DNA from 4 places in the Anoxybacillus sp. MB8 genome. Region 1 is predicted to be linked to each of the others. Evidence: predicted binding sites of a transcription regulator. Region 1 holds the regulator's gene; each other region holds the start of a gene.
The links. Region 1 encodes Rex, which represses fermentation and respiration genes when NADH is low (regulators of the CRP and FNR family bind a similar motif). Its sites were predicted from a motif close to TTGTGAAATATTTCACAA; they were not measured.
Positions count from the first base shown of each region.

Region 2: the regulator Rex is predicted to act here: its motif matches at 1,233-1,250, upstream of EKC99_RS12600 (formate/nitrite transporter family protein).
Region 3: the regulator Rex is predicted to act here: its motif matches at 2,030-2,047, upstream of EKC99_RS00530 (NarK family nitrate/nitrite MFS transporter).
Region 4: the regulator Rex is predicted to act here: its motif matches at 2,138-2,155, upstream of adhE (bifunctional acetaldehyde-CoA/alcohol dehydrogenase).

Region 1 is NZ_RXXX01000059.1:886-6,073, forward strand. It holds gene EKC99_RS14165 (ABC-F family ATP-binding cassette domain-containing protein) at 1-1,225, opposite strand, end outside; gene EKC99_RS14170 (redox-sensing transcriptional repressor Rex) at 1,453-2,088, shown strand; gene EKC99_RS14175 (YdiK family protein) at 2,098-2,271, opposite strand; gene EKC99_RS14180 (CPBP family intramembrane glutamic endopeptidase) at 2,268-3,005, opposite strand; gene groES (co-chaperone GroES) at 3,231-3,515, shown strand; gene groL (chaperonin GroEL) at 3,586-5,188, shown strand, end outside.
Region 2 is NZ_RXXX01000041.1:15,238-20,425, forward strand. It holds gene purU (formyltetrahydrofolate deformylase) at 1-294, opposite strand, end outside; gene EKC99_RS12600 (formate/nitrite transporter family protein) at 386-1,207, opposite strand; gene speE (polyamine aminopropyltransferase) at 1,451-2,299, shown strand; gene rpmG (50S ribosomal protein L33) at 2,398-2,547, shown strand; gene treR (trehalose operon repressor) at 2,574-3,296, opposite strand; gene treC (alpha,alpha-phosphotrehalase) at 3,324-4,988, opposite strand; gene treP (PTS system trehalose-specific EIIBC component) at 4,990-5,188, opposite strand, start outside.
Region 3 is NZ_RXXX01000001.1:85,043-90,230, reverse strand. It holds gene EKC99_RS00540 (ammonia-forming cytochrome c nitrite reductase subunit c552) at 1-633, shown strand, start outside; gene EKC99_RS00535 (nitrate/nitrite transporter) at 821-1,993, shown strand; gene EKC99_RS00530 (NarK family nitrate/nitrite MFS transporter) at 2,129-3,460, shown strand; gene modA (molybdate ABC transporter substrate-binding protein) at 3,573-4,334, shown strand; gene modB (molybdate ABC transporter permease subunit) at 4,337-5,032, shown strand; gene EKC99_RS00515 (sulfate/molybdate ABC transporter ATP-binding protein) at 5,013-5,188, shown strand, end outside.
Region 4 is NZ_RXXX01000009.1:17,561-22,748, forward strand. It holds gene adhE (bifunctional acetaldehyde-CoA/alcohol dehydrogenase) at 1-2,115, opposite strand, end outside; gene EKC99_RS05145 (hypothetical protein) at 2,292-2,519, opposite strand; gene EKC99_RS05150 (ATP-binding protein) at 2,610-3,902, opposite strand; gene EKC99_RS05155 (FAD-dependent oxidoreductase) at 4,043-5,188, shown strand, end outside.

The sequences.
Region 1 (5,188 bases):
GTTCATCGATGACACGTTTGTTCGATGTTAATTGAGCTTGTTCTTGATCGTAATACCCAATTTGTACATTTGTTCCGTAGCGTAGTTCCCCATGTTTTACAGGGAGTTGCTTAATGATCGTTTTTAAAAGAGTCGATTTTCCAATTCCATTTGGCCCAATAAGTGCGATGCTATCACCGCGAGTGACACGAAATGAGAGGTTTGTTGCGATGATTTGATCATAACCAATGGCTAAATTGGTAGCTGTTAATACGTCATTTCCGCTTGGGCGTTCAATTTCGAAGCGAAACGATGCCGATTTTTCATCACCGAGCGGCTTTTCAATGATATTCATTTTTTCTAGTTGTTTTCTTCTGCTTTGAGCTCGCTTTGTTGTCGATGCACGGGCAATATTTCGTTGAATAAAATCTTTTAATTTTGAAATTTCTTCTTGTTGTTTTTCGTACAGTTTCAATTGTTGTTCAAATTGTTCCGCCCGTTGTTGTAAATAACTTGTATAGTTTCCAACGTATTTTTTTATTTTTGTGCGTGATAATTCATACACTTGTGTCACGATTTGGTCAAGAAAATAGCGATCGTGTGAGACGATAAGAATGGCCCCATCATAATTTTTTAAATATTGTTCAAGCCATTGCAATGTTTCCATATCTAAATGATTTGTTGGTTCGTCTAAAATCAACAAATCTGGTTTAGCTAGAAGCAGTTTGCCGAGCGCTAGCCGCGTTCGCTGTCCACCGCTTAACGTGGATACTTTTGTTGTGTAGTCATACTGAGAAAAGCGGAGGCCATGAAGCACAGAACGAATATCGGCTTCATATTGATAGCCACCTTTTTCTTTAAATTCCATTTGTAAACGGTCGTAATGCTCAAGTAAGCGCTCATAGTCGGCACCGTGCAAGCTCATTTGTTGTTCTAGGTCACGCAATTGTTTTTCCATTTGTTGAAGCGGGGCAAACACATCGAGCATTTCTTCCCAAATGGAGCGATGGGCGTGCAAACCAGTATATTGATCTAAGTAGCCAATTGTTACGTGTTTCGGTTTAATCACTTCCCCTGTGTCATATGACAATTGGCCGGCAATGATTTTTAATAATGTCGATTTTCCTGCACCATTTCTTCCAACTAACGCGATACGGTCTTTTTCTTGTATTTCAAGCTTAATGTCTGATAAAACTTGTTCCGCCCCATATGATTTGGATAGTTGATTTACTTGTAAAATGATCATCATTTTTCACCTCAATCTTCTTTTGATAGTGTAACGTACTTTCTTGATGTTCGGCAACACTAGTGTACGAATAACAAATTTGACAAAAATAATAATAAAGGGTACAAAGGAAAGACAGAATGAAAAAAATAGTGTATAGTTTAAAAGTGGGGAGAACTTTTCAGACGTATAGGAGAGAAAAATGAAAGCGCTAACTATTTGTGAAAGGAAATGTGGGGGATTGACTCGTGAATAATGAACAACCAAAAATTCCGCAGGCGACCGCAAAGCGACTACCGTTGTATTATCGTTTTTTGAAAAACTTGCATGCATCAGGAAAGCAGCGTGTATCTTCAGCGGAGTTAAGTGAAGCCGTAAAAGTCGATTCAGCAACGATTCGCCGTGATTTTTCATACTTTGGTGCGCTTGGAAAAAAAGGATACGGTTATAATGTAAATTATTTGCTGTCGTTTTTCAGAAAAACGTTGGATCAAGATGAAACGACAGAAGTAGCGTTGTTCGGTGTCGGTAATTTAGGTACGGCATTTTTAAATTACAATTTTAGCAAAAACAATAATACGAAAATTGTGATGGCATTCGATGTAGATCCAGATAAAGTAGGAACGGAAGTCGGAGGAGTGCCTGTTTATCATTTAGATGAATTGGAAGAAAAACTAGGTGGGATTACGGTAGCCATTTTAACCGTTCCAGCCCAAGTTGCCCAACCGATTACCGATCGGCTTGTCCAAAAAGGCATTAAAGGGATTTTAAACTTCACGCCTGCTCGTCTGCATGTACCTGAACACATTCGTGTTCATCATATTGATTTAGCGGTCGAATTGCAGTCACTTGTTTACTTTTTAAAACATTACGGAAATGAGTAAACCTCCCATTTACGAGCGGGAGGTTTTTTTCAATAAAGAACGAATAGCGGTGCCAAAATCTAATGTAGCAATAAGAATAAATAGCATCGTTGTGACGTCCCAAATGCCATCGTCAGCACTATCAACAGCAAAATAAGTGAATAAAATGCCCATCAAAAAGTAAAACAACGGCTCAGACTTCATGAAAACAGCCTCCAAATCACGAATTGCATTTGTTCTGCTTCTTTCATTATCTTTTCAATTTCTTCAGCAAATAACGTTTGAATAGCAACGACAAATGTATTCATCAGTACATGTGCTGCAATAGGGACGAGAATACGCTTTGTTTTCACATATAAGAAAGCAAATACAAATCCCATCGTTGCATAAAGAAGCAAATGTTCAAACTCTAAATGAACGACAGCAAATAAAAGGGAACTGACAGTTGCTGATAAGAAAAAGTTATATTTTTGATACAGCGTTCCAAAAATAATTTTTCGAAAAATGATTTCTTCTAAAATCGGTCCGACGATCGAAGTGACGAGCATAAGCGCTGGTGTTAGCTTCACCATCTCAACAATGCGTCTCGTATTTTCGGACCCCATCTCGACGCCAAATACGTGCATCTCAATATTTGCTGCGATGCCTTGAGCGAAAAGGGCAAGAAAGAACCCGCCAATTCCCCAAAAAATTGACGTTCCGATAGATGCTTGATGGCGATCGTACGAATATTTCATATCTTCTCTCATGAAATAAAGAACGAAAAGAAAAGCGATCGAGAAGCTAATGACAGCCCAATAACCTGAGGCAATGGATAGAGCGACTTCTTTATTTGATGCGTCAACAAATCCGCTATGTGCAAGCAAAGGAACGCCAATTAAACTAGATAACTGCATGGCGATGTATGTAATAATGACATACCAATATTGCTTTTTCACGTGTTCAACCCCTTTTGACAAAATGAGTACTTTTTCATTTTACCATATTTTTTGTATGAATTTCGAAAGGAAAGACATAATGAAAAAGGGAAAGATTTAGTGAAAAATTTTTAACTTCCTACTTGAAAAATTGAAAAAAGTTCATTAATATAATAAGTGTGTTAGCACTCAATGATGATGAGTGCTAATAACGGAACGAAAATCTAATTAAGGAGGTCGTTTGCCGTGTTGAAGCCACTAGGTGATCGTATTGTCATTGAATTAATTCAAACTGAAGAAAAAACAGCGAGCGGAATTGTTTTACCAGACACAGCGAAAGAAAAACCACAAGAAGGAAAAGTTGTTGCAGTTGGTTCAGGCCGTGTTCTTGACAATGGTGAGCGTGTAGCTCCAGAAGTGAGCGTTGGTGACCGCATCATCTTCTCAAAATATGCGGGTACAGAAGTGAAATATGATGGAAAAGAGTACTTAATCTTACGTGAAAGCGACATTTTAGCTGTGATTGGTTAATCGTTCGCCTGATAACATATAAAGCATACAAAAATACTTAACAAAAATGATTATCAAGGGGGTAAGATGTATGGCAAAAGAAATTAAATTCAGCGAAGAAGCTCGTCGTGCGATGTTACGCGGTGTAGATAAATTAGCTGATGCAGTCAAAGTAACATTAGGTCCAAAAGGTCGTAACGTTGTATTAGAGAAAAAATTTGGTTCGCCACTCATTACAAATGACGGTGTAACAATCGCGAAAGAAATTGAATTAGAAGATCCGTTTGAAAATATGGGTGCGAAGCTTGTTGCGGAAGTAGCAAGCAAAACAAACGATGTTGCTGGTGACGGTACAACAACAGCGACTGTATTAGCACAAGCGATGATTCGTGAAGGTTTGAAAAACGTAACAGCTGGTGCGAACCCAATGGGCATTCGCAAAGGTATTGAAAAAGCTGTTGCTGTTGCAGTAGAAGAATTAAAAGCGATCTCTAAACCAATTGAAGGCAAAGACTCAATCGCTCAAGTTGCAGCGATTTCTGCGGCTGACGAAGAAGTTGGTCAATTAATCGCAGAAGCAATGGAACGCGTTGGTAAAGACGGCGTCATTACATTAGAAGAGTCTAAAGGTTTCACAACAGAATTAGATGTTGTGGAAGGTATGCAATTTGATCGCGGTTATGTATCTCCATACATGATCACAGACTCTGATAAAATGGAAGCTGTATTAGAAAATCCGTACATCTTAATTACAGATAAAAAAGTTTCAAGCATTCAAGAACTTCTTCCTGTATTAGAGCAAGTTGTTCAACAAGGCAAGCCATTGTTAATCATTGCTGAAGATGTAGAAGGCGAAGCGCTTGCAACATTAGTTGTGAACAAGCTTCGCGGTACATTCACAGCTGTTGCAGTAAAAGCGCCTGGCTTCGGTGATCGTCGTAAAGCGATGCTTCAAGATATCGCGATTTTAACAGGTGGTGAAGTGATCACAGAAGAGTTAGGTCGCGAATTGAAATCAACAACAATTGCTTCACTCGGTCGCGCAGCGAAAGTTGTTGTAACGAAAGAACATACAACAATTGTTGGTGGCGCTGGTCGTGCAGAAGACATTCAAGCACGCATCAACCAAATCCGTGCTCAATTAGAGGAAACTACTTCTGAGTTTGATCGTGAAAAATTACAAGAACGTTTAGCAAAATTAGCTGGTGGTGTTGCGGTAATCAAAGTTGGTGCTGCAACAGAAACAGAATTGAAAGAGCGCAAATTACGCATTGAAGACGCATTAAACGCAACACGTGCCGCAGTTGAAGAAGGTATCGTTGCCGGCGGTGGTACAGCGTTAATGAACGTATACAGCAAAGTTGCAGCTATTGAAGCTGAAGGTGACGAAGCAACGGGTGTGAAAATCGTTCTTCGTGCAATCGAAGAGCCAGTTCGTCAAATCGCACAAAACGCTGGTTTAGAAGGCTCTGTCATCGTAGAGCGCTTAAAAACAGAAAAGCCTGGCATCGGCTTCAACGCAGCAACTGGCGAGTGGGTTGACATGATCGAAGCAGGTATCGTTGACCCAACAAAAGTAACTCGCTCTGCACTTCAAAATGCAGCGTCTGTTGCCGCTATGTTCTTAACAACTGAAGCGGTAGTTGCTGACAAGCCAGAAGAAAACAAAAATACACCAGGCATGCCTGACATGG
Region 2 (5,188 bases), on a different contig from region 1:
TAGACTCAATCGCCATTTCATTGAAAAACGTTGTGCAATCGTTGCGAACTTTCTCTCCATCTCCTCTTTTCGTTCCGATATATTCGGAGCATCAAACTCAATTCGTAAAAAAAATGTACCGCCTTCAGGGTCTGTCGAATATTGACTAGACTCAACAATATTGGCTCCTTGTTCATACAAAAAAGTTGTAACCGCTGCAACAATTCCCGGTTGATCCGGACATGAAATAAGCAAGCGTGCCCGATGTTTATATTTGTCCATAAACTTTTGCGCATGTTTTTGTTGAAAATACATCATAACCCCCCTATAAAACGATGAAATAAATAATAGCCATTATTATAACAAATAAACAAATAGTCGAGAACATATCTCGACTACTATTTTCTTACTTATTCATTATTTTTCGTATTCCAAAAGCTCCTTTCCATATAGGAGCAGGCTGTTTGACGGAAGATGAAAGGTACGTGTATAACGCGCCCATAAATAATGAACCACCGACAATATTACCGAGCGTTACAGGTATGATGTTATGAACCATTCCTGCCACATGAATCGTATCAGGATGTTGAACAGCTAATGCAAGGGAGAAAATAACAAAATTTGCGATCGAGTGTTCATATCCAGAAGCAAAAAAGACGAAAACGATTAAAATCATGGCGAACATTTTTGCGATATCTTCTTTCATTTGCATCGGAATAAAAATAGCTAAACAAACGAGCCAGTTACACAAAATCCCTTTCACAAACAGTTGTAACGTTGTTGCATGCATTTTTTTCAATGCAATCGCAAATAGTAAATGATCCATCGGAAGATCATGAAAAATCCCTGACTGTGCGATTAAAAAAGCAAAGAAAATAGCACCGAGCAAATTCCCGCTATAACATGCGACCCAGTTACGAAGGGTGTCTCCAATCGTCGTTTCTTTTTGCAGGGTACTAACGGTAAAGTACATCGTATTTCCTGTAAACAATTCTGCCCCACCATACATGATCAGTACAAGAGCAATCCCGAAGAAAATGCCGCTTACTAAATAAGTGGCTGGTGAATGTGTTTCGTAAAAGTATTGACCAACCCGAACACAAAGAACAAGAGCAAAACCGATATATACACCTGCTAAAGCAGCACGAATCATGTATTGAAGCAGTGATTTTTGCAAAATAGATCGCTTCTTTAATGCGAGCTCTTTACATGTTTGTAAAGCATCCATCATTTCCTCACTTCTCTTTCTATTTTTGTGATGTTTTTCACACTTTATCCTACTCCTCTTCCTTACGTTTTTCAACGAATTTATGTAAATGTTAAAAGAACTGTCAACACTTTATTTTTGTAAACGATTGCGAACAAAAAGACTATTGCAATTTTTGCACATATTGTTCTCACCCTTTGCAAATCTATACAGAAATATATTAATATAAAAAAGGTGTAAAATACGTTGTTAGAGGAGGAAGCTATGAACTACATAAAGGAACAAAACGGTGAGTTGTGGTTAACAGAAGATGAACGTGAAAATTTAAAAATTAGTTATCGCATTAAAGAAATCATTTACTCAGAACGTTCACCATTTCAACATGTGATGGTTTTAGACTCATACGACTTCGGAAGAATGCTCGTACTTGACGGAGTTGTACAAACAACTTCCATTGATGGTCATATTTATAACGAGATGATTGCACATGTTCCTCTTTCTCTTCATCCGTCGCCGAAAAAAGTTTTAATTATTGGCGGGGGCGATTGTGGCGCAGCTCGTGAAGTGGCGAAATATGAAGAGGTAGAAGAAATACATCTTGTCGAAATTGATGAACTTGTTGTTCAAGCATGTAAAGAGCATTTACCTGAAGTATCTGGAAATCTTTCGGATCCGCGTGTGCAATATATATATAAAGATGGGGTTCAATTTGTGAACGATCGCGTGAATACGTATGATGTCATTATTATTGACTCGTCCGACCCGATCGGCCCTGCACAAGTATTATTTGAATACGATTTTTACAAAAGTGTGCATGAAGCACTCAAAGAAGATGGGATGATGGTTTGTCAAAGCCAATCCCCTATTTTTCATATGGACGTATTGAAACAAACATATACAAATATTCGTCATTTATTCCCGCATGTACACGTATATACAGCTACTGTTCCAACATATCCTGGCGGGCTATGGAGCTTTACGCTCGGTGGTAAACAACCTATTTCATTTGAGCGACTCAACACATTCTCAAAACAAACGAAATACGCAAATGCGGATGTATTAAACCAATGCTTCCGTCTCCCACAATTTATGAAAGAACATCTTCAATCGTAGTCGGAATCATTCCGGCTACGATTGTTGACAAACATACTTTTTTATATTACGATACAAAACGTAATGATTACTATTATCTTTTTTGAGGAGGACGAAACATGCGTGTGAAAATCGTTTTACAATGTACAGAAACTGGGGATCGTAACTACATAACAACGAAAAATAAACGCAACAGTCCAGAGCGGCTAGAATTAAAAAAATATTGTCCTCGTCTAAAGCGCCATACGTTACATCGTGAAACAAAATAATCCGTGGCATATGCCACGGATTATTTTTAATGCAAATGAATGCGCCGCGCAAAATCAACGAATCGAAATTTATCAAGACGATGACGGGACTCTGTATATTGAAACAAACTCGCATCATCTAAATAAACGTAATTCCGCACGACAACAACGTGGGTATATTGTTTAACATGCAAATACATTCGATCTTCATCCGTACACTCTTCGACGAAAAATTCCTTTTTGGCAAAACTAATTTTTAATTGCAATTCTTTTTCTAAATATTCATAAATGGAGCGCTCACATATATCTTTCGATAAAAACGGAACAAACTTTTTATTGAAAAAATCTTTATCTAAAATAATGCGCTCGCCTTCAATTTCTCGCACGCGTACTACTTTCCAAATGTCCTCTCTTGATGTCACATGGAGATGTTTTTTTAACATTTCATCAGGTTTCATCACTTCAAGTTGCTCAACAATCGTTCGCGAAGGTTTTCCTAACTTTTGTGCTAATTCTTTAAAACTAATTAGTCCCGAAATCGGGAAATCAAATTTACGAACGTCTAATACAATGGAACCTTTTCCTTTAATTTTTTGAATATACCCATGTTCCGAAAGTAAATTGAGCGCTTTGCGAATCGTTTCACGAGATGTCTCATATTGTTCAACGAGCTGATTTTCAGAAGGAATTTTCATTCCAGGTTTAAATATTCCCTTTTCAATTTTCGATAACAAGTCATTATAAATGGACAAATATTTATTTTCACTCATTGTTTATCACCGAAAAATATTTTACCATTATTTTTTCAAGTAATAAACAATCGATTCATACGGACGCAACATCATTTTTATAAAATCGCTTGGCGAGTCGTCATAGTTCGATAATAATATTTCGCTTTTATATTCTGTGATGTCTATATGTTCTGGCCATTCAAATAGTGTTTCTTGTCCATAAAAATTATTAATCACAACAAGTTTTTCATCGTTTCCGTTACGTATATATGCAAAAATCGAAGGATGATCTTCTAAAATGAGTTCGTAATCCCCTGTCGTAATGATGTCGTATCGTTTACGCAACTGAATTAGTTTTCGATAATGATAAAAAATAGATGTTGGATCTTGTAACGCTCGTTGAACATTAATTTCTTCATAATTGCGCGCGACAGAAATCCAAGGGGTGCCAGTTGTAAATCCCGCGTGTCGCTCATCGCTCCATTGCATTGGTGTTCGAGAGTTGTCACGAGATTTTCGCTGTAAAATATGCAATACCTCTTGTTCACTTTTTCCTTGTTCTTTTAATATTCGGTACATATTTAATGATTCGACATCTCGATAATCATCGATTCGTTCAAATTTTGGATCGGTCATTCCGATTTCTTCACCTTGATAAATAAAAGGGGTGCCTTGCATCATATGAATCGTTGTCGCTAACATTTTTGCTGATTGTTTATGATAACGTCCGTCATCCCCATAACGAGAAACGATGCGTGGTTGGTCATGATTGCACCAAAACAATGCGTTCCATCCACCGCCTTTATGCATGTTCACTTGCCATTCCGATAAAATCTTTTTTAACTGTAAAAAGTCAAAATTAGCAACTGCCCACTTCTCTCCATTTGGATAGTCGACTTTTAAATGATGGAAATTAAATGTCATATTCAGTTCATGACGATCAGGATTTGTATATAAAATACAATGGTCAATTGTCGTCGATGACATTTCTCCTACTGTCATCATATCGTACTTCGAAAATACTTCTCGATTCATTTCTTGCAAAAATTCATGAATGCGTGGACCGTCTGTATAATATTTTCTTCCATCTCCAGGTGGAATAGATCCATCATCGTCTAAAAATCGTTGATCTTTCGAAATTAAATTAATGACATCTAAACGGAAGCCGTCTACTCCTTTTTGTAACCAAAAATGCATCATCTCATATACACGCTTACGTACTTCTTCGTTTTCCCAGTTTAAATCAGCTTGTGTAACATCGAACAAGTGTAAATAATATTGTCCTGTTTGTTCATCATACTCCCAAGCTGATCCCCCAAATTTCGATTGCCAATTGTTTGGTTTATCTCTCCAAATGTAAAAATGACGATACGGGTTATCTTTAGATGAGCGAGCTTGTTGGAACCATTCATGATCTGTTGACGTATGGTTCACAACGATATCCATCACAATTTTTATATTTCGCTTATGCGCTTCTTCAATAAGTTTTTCAAAGTCTTCCATCGTACCGTATGGTTCATAAATTCGATAATAGTCACTTATATCATATCCATTATCACGCTGCGGAGATTCGTAAATGGGGGTGAGCCAGATGGCATCAACCCCGAGAGTTTGTAAATAATCAAGTTTTTGTATAACTCCTTGCAAATCACCAATTCCATCGCCATTTGTATCTTTGAAACTTTTCGGATAAATTTGATACACGACTGCTGTTTTCCACCATGGATGCATATTACTTACCGCCTCTCGTTTTTGCCAAAATGTACGTCAACGTAAATGGAACGATAAGGACGATAGCCATACCGATGAAAAATGGTGCCCATTTATCTGGGAAAATCGATAAAAATCCAGGTAGTCCGCCAACACCGATAGAAGAAGCTTGCACTTTATTAATCGTAATAAAAATTCCCGCAATAGCAGAGCCGATTAAA
Region 3 (5,188 bases), on a different contig from region 1:
GCACAACATCCAGAGTTTGAGACATGGATTGAAGGACCTCACGGAAAAGCAGGGGTGTCTTGTGCAGATTGCCATATGCCGTATGAACGGGTAGACGGCAAAAAGAAAATTACGTCCCATTACTGGACATCGCCATTAAAAACGATTGAACAATCTTGTTTAACATGTCACGCGGATAAATCAAAAGAATGGATAAAGACGCGTGTAGAAGAAATTCAAACGACGCATATGGAAATGCTCCATAAAGCGGAAGAAGTATCAGTGTTTGCGCATTATTATGTGAATAAAATGATTACAGCAAAAGTAGACGAATCAAAAATTAAAGCAGCCCAAGAACATATAAGAAAAGGTCAATGGTATTGGGATATCGTCGCTGCAGAAAACTCAACAGGATTCCATAATCCACAAGGAACGATGGCGACGTTGAGCAAGTCCATTGATGAATCTAATCAAGCCATTTTAATTGCGACAGAAGAGTTAATGAAAAAAGGAATTGACGTAGATAAGCTGAAAAAAGAAATTGAGGAGCGGATGGAAGCTGTCTATAATGAAGCGGATCCATTTAAGAAAAAAGATCATGCCATTACAGACAGTTTTCCAGGTCAAACTCCGCCTCCTCCAGCAAAAAAGTAAGGTAAAGAGGGGACCCGGCATCCCCTCTTTTTCATCTTATTGTGATTTACATCATGTTGCAAGTGAAAAGAAAGAACGTATGAAAGTTTTGTGAACATAACAAAAATTGTGAACAATATAACAGTAGCAATTGATAAATTTTTTTACGATAAAATTGTCAAATGATAAAACGAAGGGGGAAATCGAAATGGAGCGATTCAAACAGTTTCTCCGAGTGGGGCATTTACTAACACTTCTCGCATCTTTTTTGTACTTTGATATTAGTTTTATGATCTGGGTAATTCTTGGGGCAACAGGGACGTTTATTGTGGAAGACTTAGGCTTGACACCTGCACAAAAAGGAATGATGGTAGCGATCCCGGTATTAGGAGGGGCATTGCTTCGTATTCCAATGGGACTACTAGCAGACCGATTCGGTGGTAAGAAAATGGGAATGATCGGAATGGCTTTGACATCTATCCCTCTTTTATGGGGTTGGCTTGTTGCTGATACATTGACACAAATTTATGCGCTTGGATTGTTATTAGGCGTTGCAGGGGCTAGTTTTGCCGTCGCTCTTCCTTTGGCAAGCCGTTGGTACCCGAAAGAACATCAAGGGTTGGCGATGGGAATTGCAGGTGCGGGAAATAGCGGAACAGTTTTGGCGATGTTGTTTGGCCCGCGCATTGCAGAAGCGTATGGCTGGAATAGTGTATTTGGATTAGCGCTCATTCCTCTCTTTGTTGCTTTTATTGTATTTATCATCTTCGCAAAAGAATGTCCGACTGCGGTAAAACCAGCAAAAATATCGGAATATACGCGCGTGATGAAAATGAAGGAAACGTGGTTGTTTAGCTTTTTTTATAGCTTATCTTTTGGTGGATTTGTCGGAATGACGAGCTATTTAACACTATTCTTTTTCGATCAATACGGAGTAGATAAAGTGACGGCAGGAGATTTTGTGACGCTTGTCGTATTTGCGGGAAGCTTTGTTCGGCCAATTGGTGGCTATTTAGCTGATAAATATGGTGGAATGAAATTGCTCGTTTGGTTATTTACAGGCGCTACTGTGACGTTAGCCGTTGTTGGTATGCTCCCGCCTGTTTATGTTGCGTTAACTCTTTTATTTATTACACTTATTTTTTTCGGTACAGCAAATGGTGCACTATTTCAAGTTATTCCAACTATATTTCCTAAAGAGGTTGGACTATTAACAGGTTTCGTTGGAGCTGCTGGCGGTTTAGGAGGCTTCTTTTTACCGAATATTTTAGGTATGTTTAAACAATGGACGAATTCGTATTCATATGGCTTTTGGTGGGTAGCAGCAACTATGTTTGTTGCAATGTTTATCATGAGACGATTGCGAAAAACAATCGCTTAAACATTATTTTTTAACATTGTATGAACGTTTGAAAATATGTGATACGTATCACATTCTTATTGACACTCTTTCTTTATGATAAAAGTACAGCAATTATTTTTACAATCATACTTCAAAAAAGGAGAGACGATCATTATGAGTCAAACATTGAAAACGGCTTCAGATCATGTTGAACGGAAAAGCCGCATCGGTTCATATTGGAACCCAGAAGATCCTGTGTTTTGGGAAAAAGAAGGGAAAAAACATGCTCGTCGAAATCTTTGGATCTCTGTTCCAACGTTAATGTTGGCATTTATCGTTTGGCAAATTTGGTCCATTGTTGCAGCAAGACTAAATGACATTGGCTTTCAATTTACACAAAGTCAATTGTTTACGTTAGCTGCTGTTCCAGGACTTGTTGGAGCAACACTACGCTTCGTTTACACATTTGCTATTGGAAAATTTGGAGGAAGAAACTGGACAATTTTCTCGACAGGGATATTGCTCATCCCAGCTATTGGTGTTGGGTTAGCGGTACAAAATCCAGATACACCGTATTGGGTCATGTTACTATTAGCAACTCTCTGTGGACTTGGTGGCGGAAACCTTTCGTCTTCAGCAGCTAACATTAGCTTTTTCTTCCCGAAAAAAGAAAAAGGAACAGCACTTGGTATTAATGTTGGTTTCGGGAATATGGGTGTATCTGTCGTTCAGTTCGTTACACCACTTATTATAACAATTGGTGTATTTGGAGCACTTGGTGGCGAACCACAAGTACTCGCAGACGGTTCAAAAGTTTGGTTACAAAATGCGGCATTTATTTGGGTTATTCCCATTTTGTTCTTTACTATTTTGGCGTATTTCGGTATGGATAACTTACCAAACACTAAACAATCAGTGTCTGAACAATTTGTAATCGTGAAACGAAAACATACATGGATTATGACATGGTTATATGTTGCGACATTCGGCTCATTTATCGGATATGCGGCAGCGTTTCCACTTTTATTAAAATCACAATTCCCAGAACACGTATCGCTTGCCTTTTTAGGAGCGTTTTTGGCAGCGGCATTCCGTCCGGTTGGGGGATGGTTGTCCGATAAGTTAGGTGGAGCGCGTATCACGAACTACGTTTTAATCGTCATGGGTCTTGGTGCTGCGGCAGTCATGTATTTTACAACGGAAAAACACTTTATCGGATTTATCGTATCTTTCTTAATTTTATTTATTGCTGCAGGGATGGGATCAGGATCGACATTCCAAATGATTCCGATTATCTTCCCGCCGAAAGAAGCGGCACCTGTTCTTGGTTTTACAGCAGCATTTGCCGCATATGGCTCATTCTTCATTCCGAAACTATTCGGCTGGGCAGCTCAAAATACAGGGACACCAATTACAGCATTTTACTTCTTTATCGCATTTTATGTTGTATCGCTTGCATTAAACTGGTATTATTATGCTAGAAAAAATGCAGAAGTGAAATGTTAGAAGAATAGAAGGGGATATCTATAATAGATATTCCCTTTTATTGATATGTGGGTTTTATTGATATGTGGGTTTTATTGATATGTGGGTTTTATTGATATGTGGGGGGACGAAAGTGAAAAAAATATGGTTTTTTATTATGATTTTGTCATTAGTGGCATGTAATCCTCACACCGCTCAACCAAATGCGGCACCATCTATTAAAGTTGCCGCAGCAGCAGATTTAACTCATGCATTTAAAGAAATTGGAGAGCAGTTTACAAATAAAACAGGGATAGACGTTACGTTCATTTTCGGTTCGAGTGGTCAGCTAGCAGAACAAATCAAACAAGGGGCTCCCTTTGACATGTTTGCTTCGGCGAATGTAGAATATGTCGATGAACTTGTTCGTGATCATGTTGCGCTTGAACAAACAAAAAACGTATACGCCTTTGGTCGCATTGGCATGGCTGTCAAAAATGGAGTAGCTGTATCGTCATTACAAGATTTATTAAAGAAAGAAGTGAAAAAAGTGGCAATTGCCAATCCGGATCATGCACCGTATGGGTTAGCAGCAAAACAAGCATTAATGAAAGCTGGCGTTTGGGAACAAGTAGAACCGAAGCTTGTTTACGGAAAAAATATTGCTGATACACTTGCTTATGTCGAATCGGGGAATGTTGAAGTAGCGATTGTCGCGCTTGCACTAATGAAGGATCATCATCTTCCGTTCTACCTTATTGATGAACATATGCACGAACCGATTCGACAAGCGATCGTTATCACTAAGCAAACGAAACATGAAAAAGAAGCGCGCGAATTTCTCGCATTTTTAAAAGGGCCGACTGGCACGAGCATCATGAAAAAATACGGTTTTATCATTCTTGAGGAGGAATAATTGTGGAGGCGGTCAATCTTTTTCCGCTCTTTCTGTCATTAAAAGTAGCAACAATAGCCACGGTTTGTGCTCTTGTTGTCGGATTGCCCATTTCTTACTATTTAAGCCGTTCTCATCATAAATGGAGTGACATACTCGATTCTTTATTGACGTTGCCAATCGTATTGCCCCCAACTGTTCTCGGTTACTATTTACTTGTACTACTTGGTCGCTCAAGTCCAATTGGTCGTTGGTTGGAAGAAACATTTGGGATTTTGATTGTATTTACACCGACAGGAGCGGTTGTTGCCGCTTTTGTTGTCGCTTTGCCGTTTTTTGTGAAGACGGCACGGGCAGCATTTGCAAGTATTGACCAGCAATTGTTGAATGCGGCGCGCGTACTTGGACGATCGGAGAGGGATATTTTTTTTACTGTCGTCATCCCGCTTTCTTGGCGCAATATCGCATCAGCGACTACGCTTGTTTTTGCGCGTGCGCTTGGGGATTTTGGTACGACGCTTATGGTTGCAGGAAGCATTCCGAATGAAACGATGACGATGCCGATCGCTATTTACGATGCATTGCTTGCAGGAAATAAAAAAATGGCAAATATACTTGTCATCATCATGACGAGTGTATCTGTTGTTTTATTGTATACGATGAAACGATTAGAGAAGCGAATGATGCGAGGAGAAAACGATGCTTTACGTCGCCATTAAAAAAACATTTTCGCATTTTCAATTAGATGTAAATTTTACAATACAAAAAGGGGTTATTGGTATTTTAGGTCCATCGGGATGTGGAAAAAGTTTAACGTTGCAAAGTATTGCGGGGCTACAACGGCCAGATGAAGGCGTTATTCAATTGAATAATCA
Region 4 (5,188 bases), on a different contig from region 1:
GCGCGCTACTTCATCGTTGCCGTTTTTGTATGCGCGTGGCAAGTATTCAAAAACGAGCTGAATTGCTTTTAGCGCTAATCCGTCTGTATAGTCGTTCGCCATGTTCGATACGTACGCCTCAATGGCATGTGTTAATACGTCCATACCTGTATCCGCTGTAATATGTTTTGGCATCGTCATAACAAATTGCGGGTCAACGATGGCGACATCTGGTGTTAACTCATAATCAGCAAGCGGATATTTGACGTTATTTTTCTTATCTGTAATGACCGCAAACGATGTCACTTCTGAACCTGTACCAGACGTTGTTGGAATCGCGACAAATTGCGCTTTTTGACCGAGTTTTGGATATTTAAATACACGCTTACGAATATCTAAAAACTTCTGTTTTAACCCATTGAAGTCTGTATTCGGATGTTCATAGAACAACCACATCGCTTTCGCCGCATCCATCGCCGAACCACCGCCAAGAGCAATGATGACGTCTGGTTGGAACGCATGCATCATATCGGCACCTTTCATGACGGTTTCAATCGATGGATCTGGCTCAACTTCTGAGAAAATTTCGCAATGCACATAATCTGGGCGTTTGCGTAAATAGTACAACACTTTATCAACATAGCCGAGCTTCACCATGCCTGGGTCTGTAACGATAAAGGCACGTGAGATGTTTGGCATTTTCGCTAAATATTGTGTCGCATGTTTTTCAAAATAAATTTTTGGCGGAACTTTAAACCATTGCATGTTTACATTCCTTCTCGCTAATTTTTTAATGTTAATTAAATGTGTCGCCCCAACGTTTGTCGAAACAGAGTTGCCACCGAATGTGCCGCAACCGAGCGTCAATGACGGAATGTATGCGTTGTAAATATCACCGATCGCTCCTTGTGAAGATGGGGCATTCGAAATGATCCGTCCTGCTTTCATTCGCTTACCGAATTCAAGAATGACTTCTTGATTTTCTGAATGAATGACAGCCGAGTGGCCAAGTCCACCGAATTCAAGCATTTCTTCTGCTCGTTTTAAACCTTCTTCTGTACTATTCACCTTATAGCACGCCAATACCGGGCTTAATTTTTCACGAGAAAGCGGCTCTTGCGGACCAACGCTTTTTAGTTCTGCTACAAGAATTTTCGTATCAACAGGTACATCAACGCCTGCCATTTTCGCAATTTCATATGCTGGTTTACCGACGATATTCGGATTGACTGCGCACGTATTCTCATTAATGACAAGCTTTTCAACTTTTTTCTTTTCTTCTTCATTTAAGAAGTAACATTTGTTTGCGATCATCTCATTTTTCACGGCATCATAAATTTCTTTATCAATAATAACCGCTTGTTCAGACGCACAAATCATACCGTTGTCAAACGTTTTTGATAGAATGAGATCGTTCACGGCACGTTTTATATTTGCAGTTTTCTCAATATAGCAAGGCACGTTACCAGGTCCAACCCCTAATGCTGGCTTTCCTGAGCTATATGCCGCTTTAACCATGCCTGCTCCACCTGTCGCAAGAATAAGCGAAACGCCAGGATGATGCATTAATTGTTGAGTCGCTTCAACAGAAGGCGTTTCGATCCATTGAATACAATGTTCTGGCGCGCCAGCTGCAATGGCTGCATCGCGTAAAATACGTGCTGCTTCACTGCTACATTTTTGCGCAGATGGGTGGAACGCAAAAATGATTGGGTTGCGCGTTTTGATTGAAATAAGCGCCTTAAACATCGTTGTTGATGTTGGGTTTGTTACCGGTGTAACCCCAGCGATCACCCCAACAGGCTCGGCAATTTCAATGATGCCTTCTTGTTCATTTTCGCGGATGACGCCAACCGTTTTATCGTATTTAATGTTATGGTAAATGTATTCTGTCGCAAAAATGTTTTTAATAATTTTATCTTCATACACGCCACGTTTTGTTTCTTCAATCGCTAATTTTGCTAAATACATATGTTTATCAAGCCCAGCTAACGCCATTTGTTTGACGATATGATCGATCGTTTCTTGATCGTAATCGCGAAACGCTTTTAACGCCTTTTGCGCATTAGCCACAAGCGTATCAATCATTTTTGTAACTTCTTTCTTTTGGTCTAATACTTTTTCATCAATAGCCATATAAGACCCTCCTATATTGTTCTTGTGAAACTTTTCACAAGATAATTAAAAAAAATAAAATGTGATTGTTTTCACATTTACATTATAACGAAAGGAATCACTTTCGTGTGTGTCAACTTTGTGAAATGTTGAGCAATTATTTTTAGAAGAGAACCGTCTTTTGTTAAAAAAGACGGTTACTCACACACTGGATTGCGTGGGATTTTCGTAAACGAAATATCGTTGTACATGCGCGTATTTCGTTTCACAATGACAACATAGTTTACTGTCCATATATAAGAAGGAATTTCTTGATCATCTTCAAACATCATCGCTTCAAATTCATCGCCAATCATTTCTTCAAATATCTCTAGTGTATATGTTTCCGCATCTGTTGAAAAGTTTCTCCATTCGCATACAAGCATCTTCTGTCACCTCAACTTTTCTTTTGTTACCATCATTGTAACATTCTTTTGTCGATTATAGTTTGTGAAATATTGAACAAATCATGAATATTATTTATTCGTCATATATGCTTGTTTTGGGTGATTTGGTTGTTCTGGATACTTTAAGCGCATTTTTCCTTCTGCTAATAACTTTCCTAAATAGTTGTTTCGTAAACCGTCTGGCGTCCGATCTAGTAAATACGCTAATTGTTTTAACATTAACGGTCGATGAGCGCATAGTTGCAAAATGATTTCTTCCATTTTGGTCGGTGCAAGCCTTTTTTTCTTACGTGCAATTTCAGCAATGTTCCATAACTCCTGATCGACATTTATTTCTTCTTCCTCATCCACTTTATTTACGGAGTCGGATGGGATATTTACGGAGTTTTCTTCTTTATTTATGGAGTTGTCCTCGTTATTTATGAAGTTAAGCCCTTTATTTAAGGAGTAAACTTCACTATTTAAGGAGTCTGGTTCGTTATTTACGGACTTAATCTCGTTATTAACGGAGTTTTGCTCGATATTATAGGAGTTTTCTTCTTTATTTACGGAGTCCGACAATGGCACATCGTCCGTCCAATCACTTACTGCCTCGATCTCCTCTATATGTTCATGTCTTTCTGAGAAGGACACAATAGGCAATGTAACGACCGTTCGTTTTTGAAAATCATATTGCTCGACAGCGAGTTGTTGTGAGCAAATCGTCTCTATTGTTTTTAAACCGACTCCAGCACGTTTACAAAACTGAATGTAAATAAACATTTTAAACATATTCGGATTGCGCAAATGGCTAATCCCGCCGCTATATGCTTGTTCTAAAGGAATGCCGAAAAGCCCTGGATTAGAAAATTGTATATATGATTGCTGCCGTTCAACAATAATGCCTCCATCGCCATTATAATCGGCATGGACAATCGCGTTGATAAGCGCTTCATGCACCGCTTCTTTTTCAAATGTAGATACATCTTTGAGCTCGTTCATCACTTTAAAATAAAAATCATAAATATTTCCCGACCACGTTCCGTCTTGTGAAGTAAAGCGGTTTGTCCAATGCACCGCATGATCATCATATTCGCGATATTCTAAAAAGTATTGTGGTAAAACTTCTGTAATCATTCGCTCTTCACTAAACATAAGGAGCCCTGCTAATGTGAGCCCTTCTTTGTTTGTATCTCGTATTTTTCCCCATGCCCCAATTTTATATAAAAAATCTTTCGTTTCTAACCCGTTCCACGGATGGTTTGGCTTTGCTTTTGCAAATTGCTCGCGATAATGACGAACAGATTCTAAATGCAACTCATTAAGCCCATAATGTTCTAACACCACGTTATCTTGTAAACGAATGTTTGCATCTTTATTCACTTTCAATCTCCCTCTTACGTTATGTTATAAAAACGTTTCTATACTCGTCTATTTCCATTTTATCATCTTTGCAAATGTTCATCATAAACTTTTCGATTTGGGGAAAATTAAGAAAAACATGGGTATGGAGGAACAAAAACATGTCTTTACCAAAGTTATCTCAATCGTATTGGCTACAAACAACAACGCTTCCGTCTTTTCCATCTTTGACGCAACCGATTGAAACGGATGTAGCGATTATTGGTGGAGGAATAACAGGCATTACAACGGCTTATTTGCTCGCTAAACAAGGAGTGCGTGTCGCCGTCATCGAAGCAGACCGGCTATGTCACGGCACAACAGGGCATACGACCGCAAAAATAACTGCCCAGCATGATCTCATTTATCATGAACTGATTGCCCACTTCGGTGAAGATAGCGCTCGGCAATATTACGAAGCAAACAAAGAAGCGTTGCAATCGATTTTGCATATCGTAAAAGAACACAATATTCATTGCGACGTATCGCTAGAAGATGCATACGTATATACAACCGAAGAAACGCAATTACATAAGCTTGAGGCGGAATGGAAAGCGTATGAAACGCTCGGCATCGATGGGGCATATGTCGATCAACTGTCGCTTCCTTTCTCTATCCAAGGTGCAGTCATGATGCGAAACCAAGCGCAATTTCATCCGCTCCATTATATAAAAACATTAGTCGAGCTTGCTGTAAAATACGGGGCATCTTTTTACGAACAAACTGTTGCACAACATATTGAGACAACGACGCAGCCGATTGTACAAACGAAAAATGGAGCAACGATCACTTGTGACACTGTTGTCATTTGTACCCACTTTCCGTTTTTTGACCCTGCTTTTTACTTTGCACGCTTGCATGCAGAGCGATCTTACGTCATTGCAGTCGAAGCTCACGAACGATTGCAAGGCATGTATTTAAGCGCAAATGAACCAAAGCGGTCGCTGCGCTGTACAACAATGGATGGAAAAACACTTCTTTTCGTTGGCGGCGAGTCGCATAAAGTCGGACAAGGGATCAACATGATTCACCACTATGAAGCGTTACAATCGTTTTGTGAACATACGTTCGAGCTATCACATGTGCTATATCGTTGGTCGGCGCAAGATCTCGTCACGTTAGACAATCTTCCATACATCGGTCCGATTCGCAAAAGTCTTCCGCACATTCTTGTCGCGACAGGATATCGAAAATGGGGGATGACGACAAGTATGGTTGCAGCTCGTCTTTTGACACATTTAGCGTTACAAAAAGAACATCGTTACGCG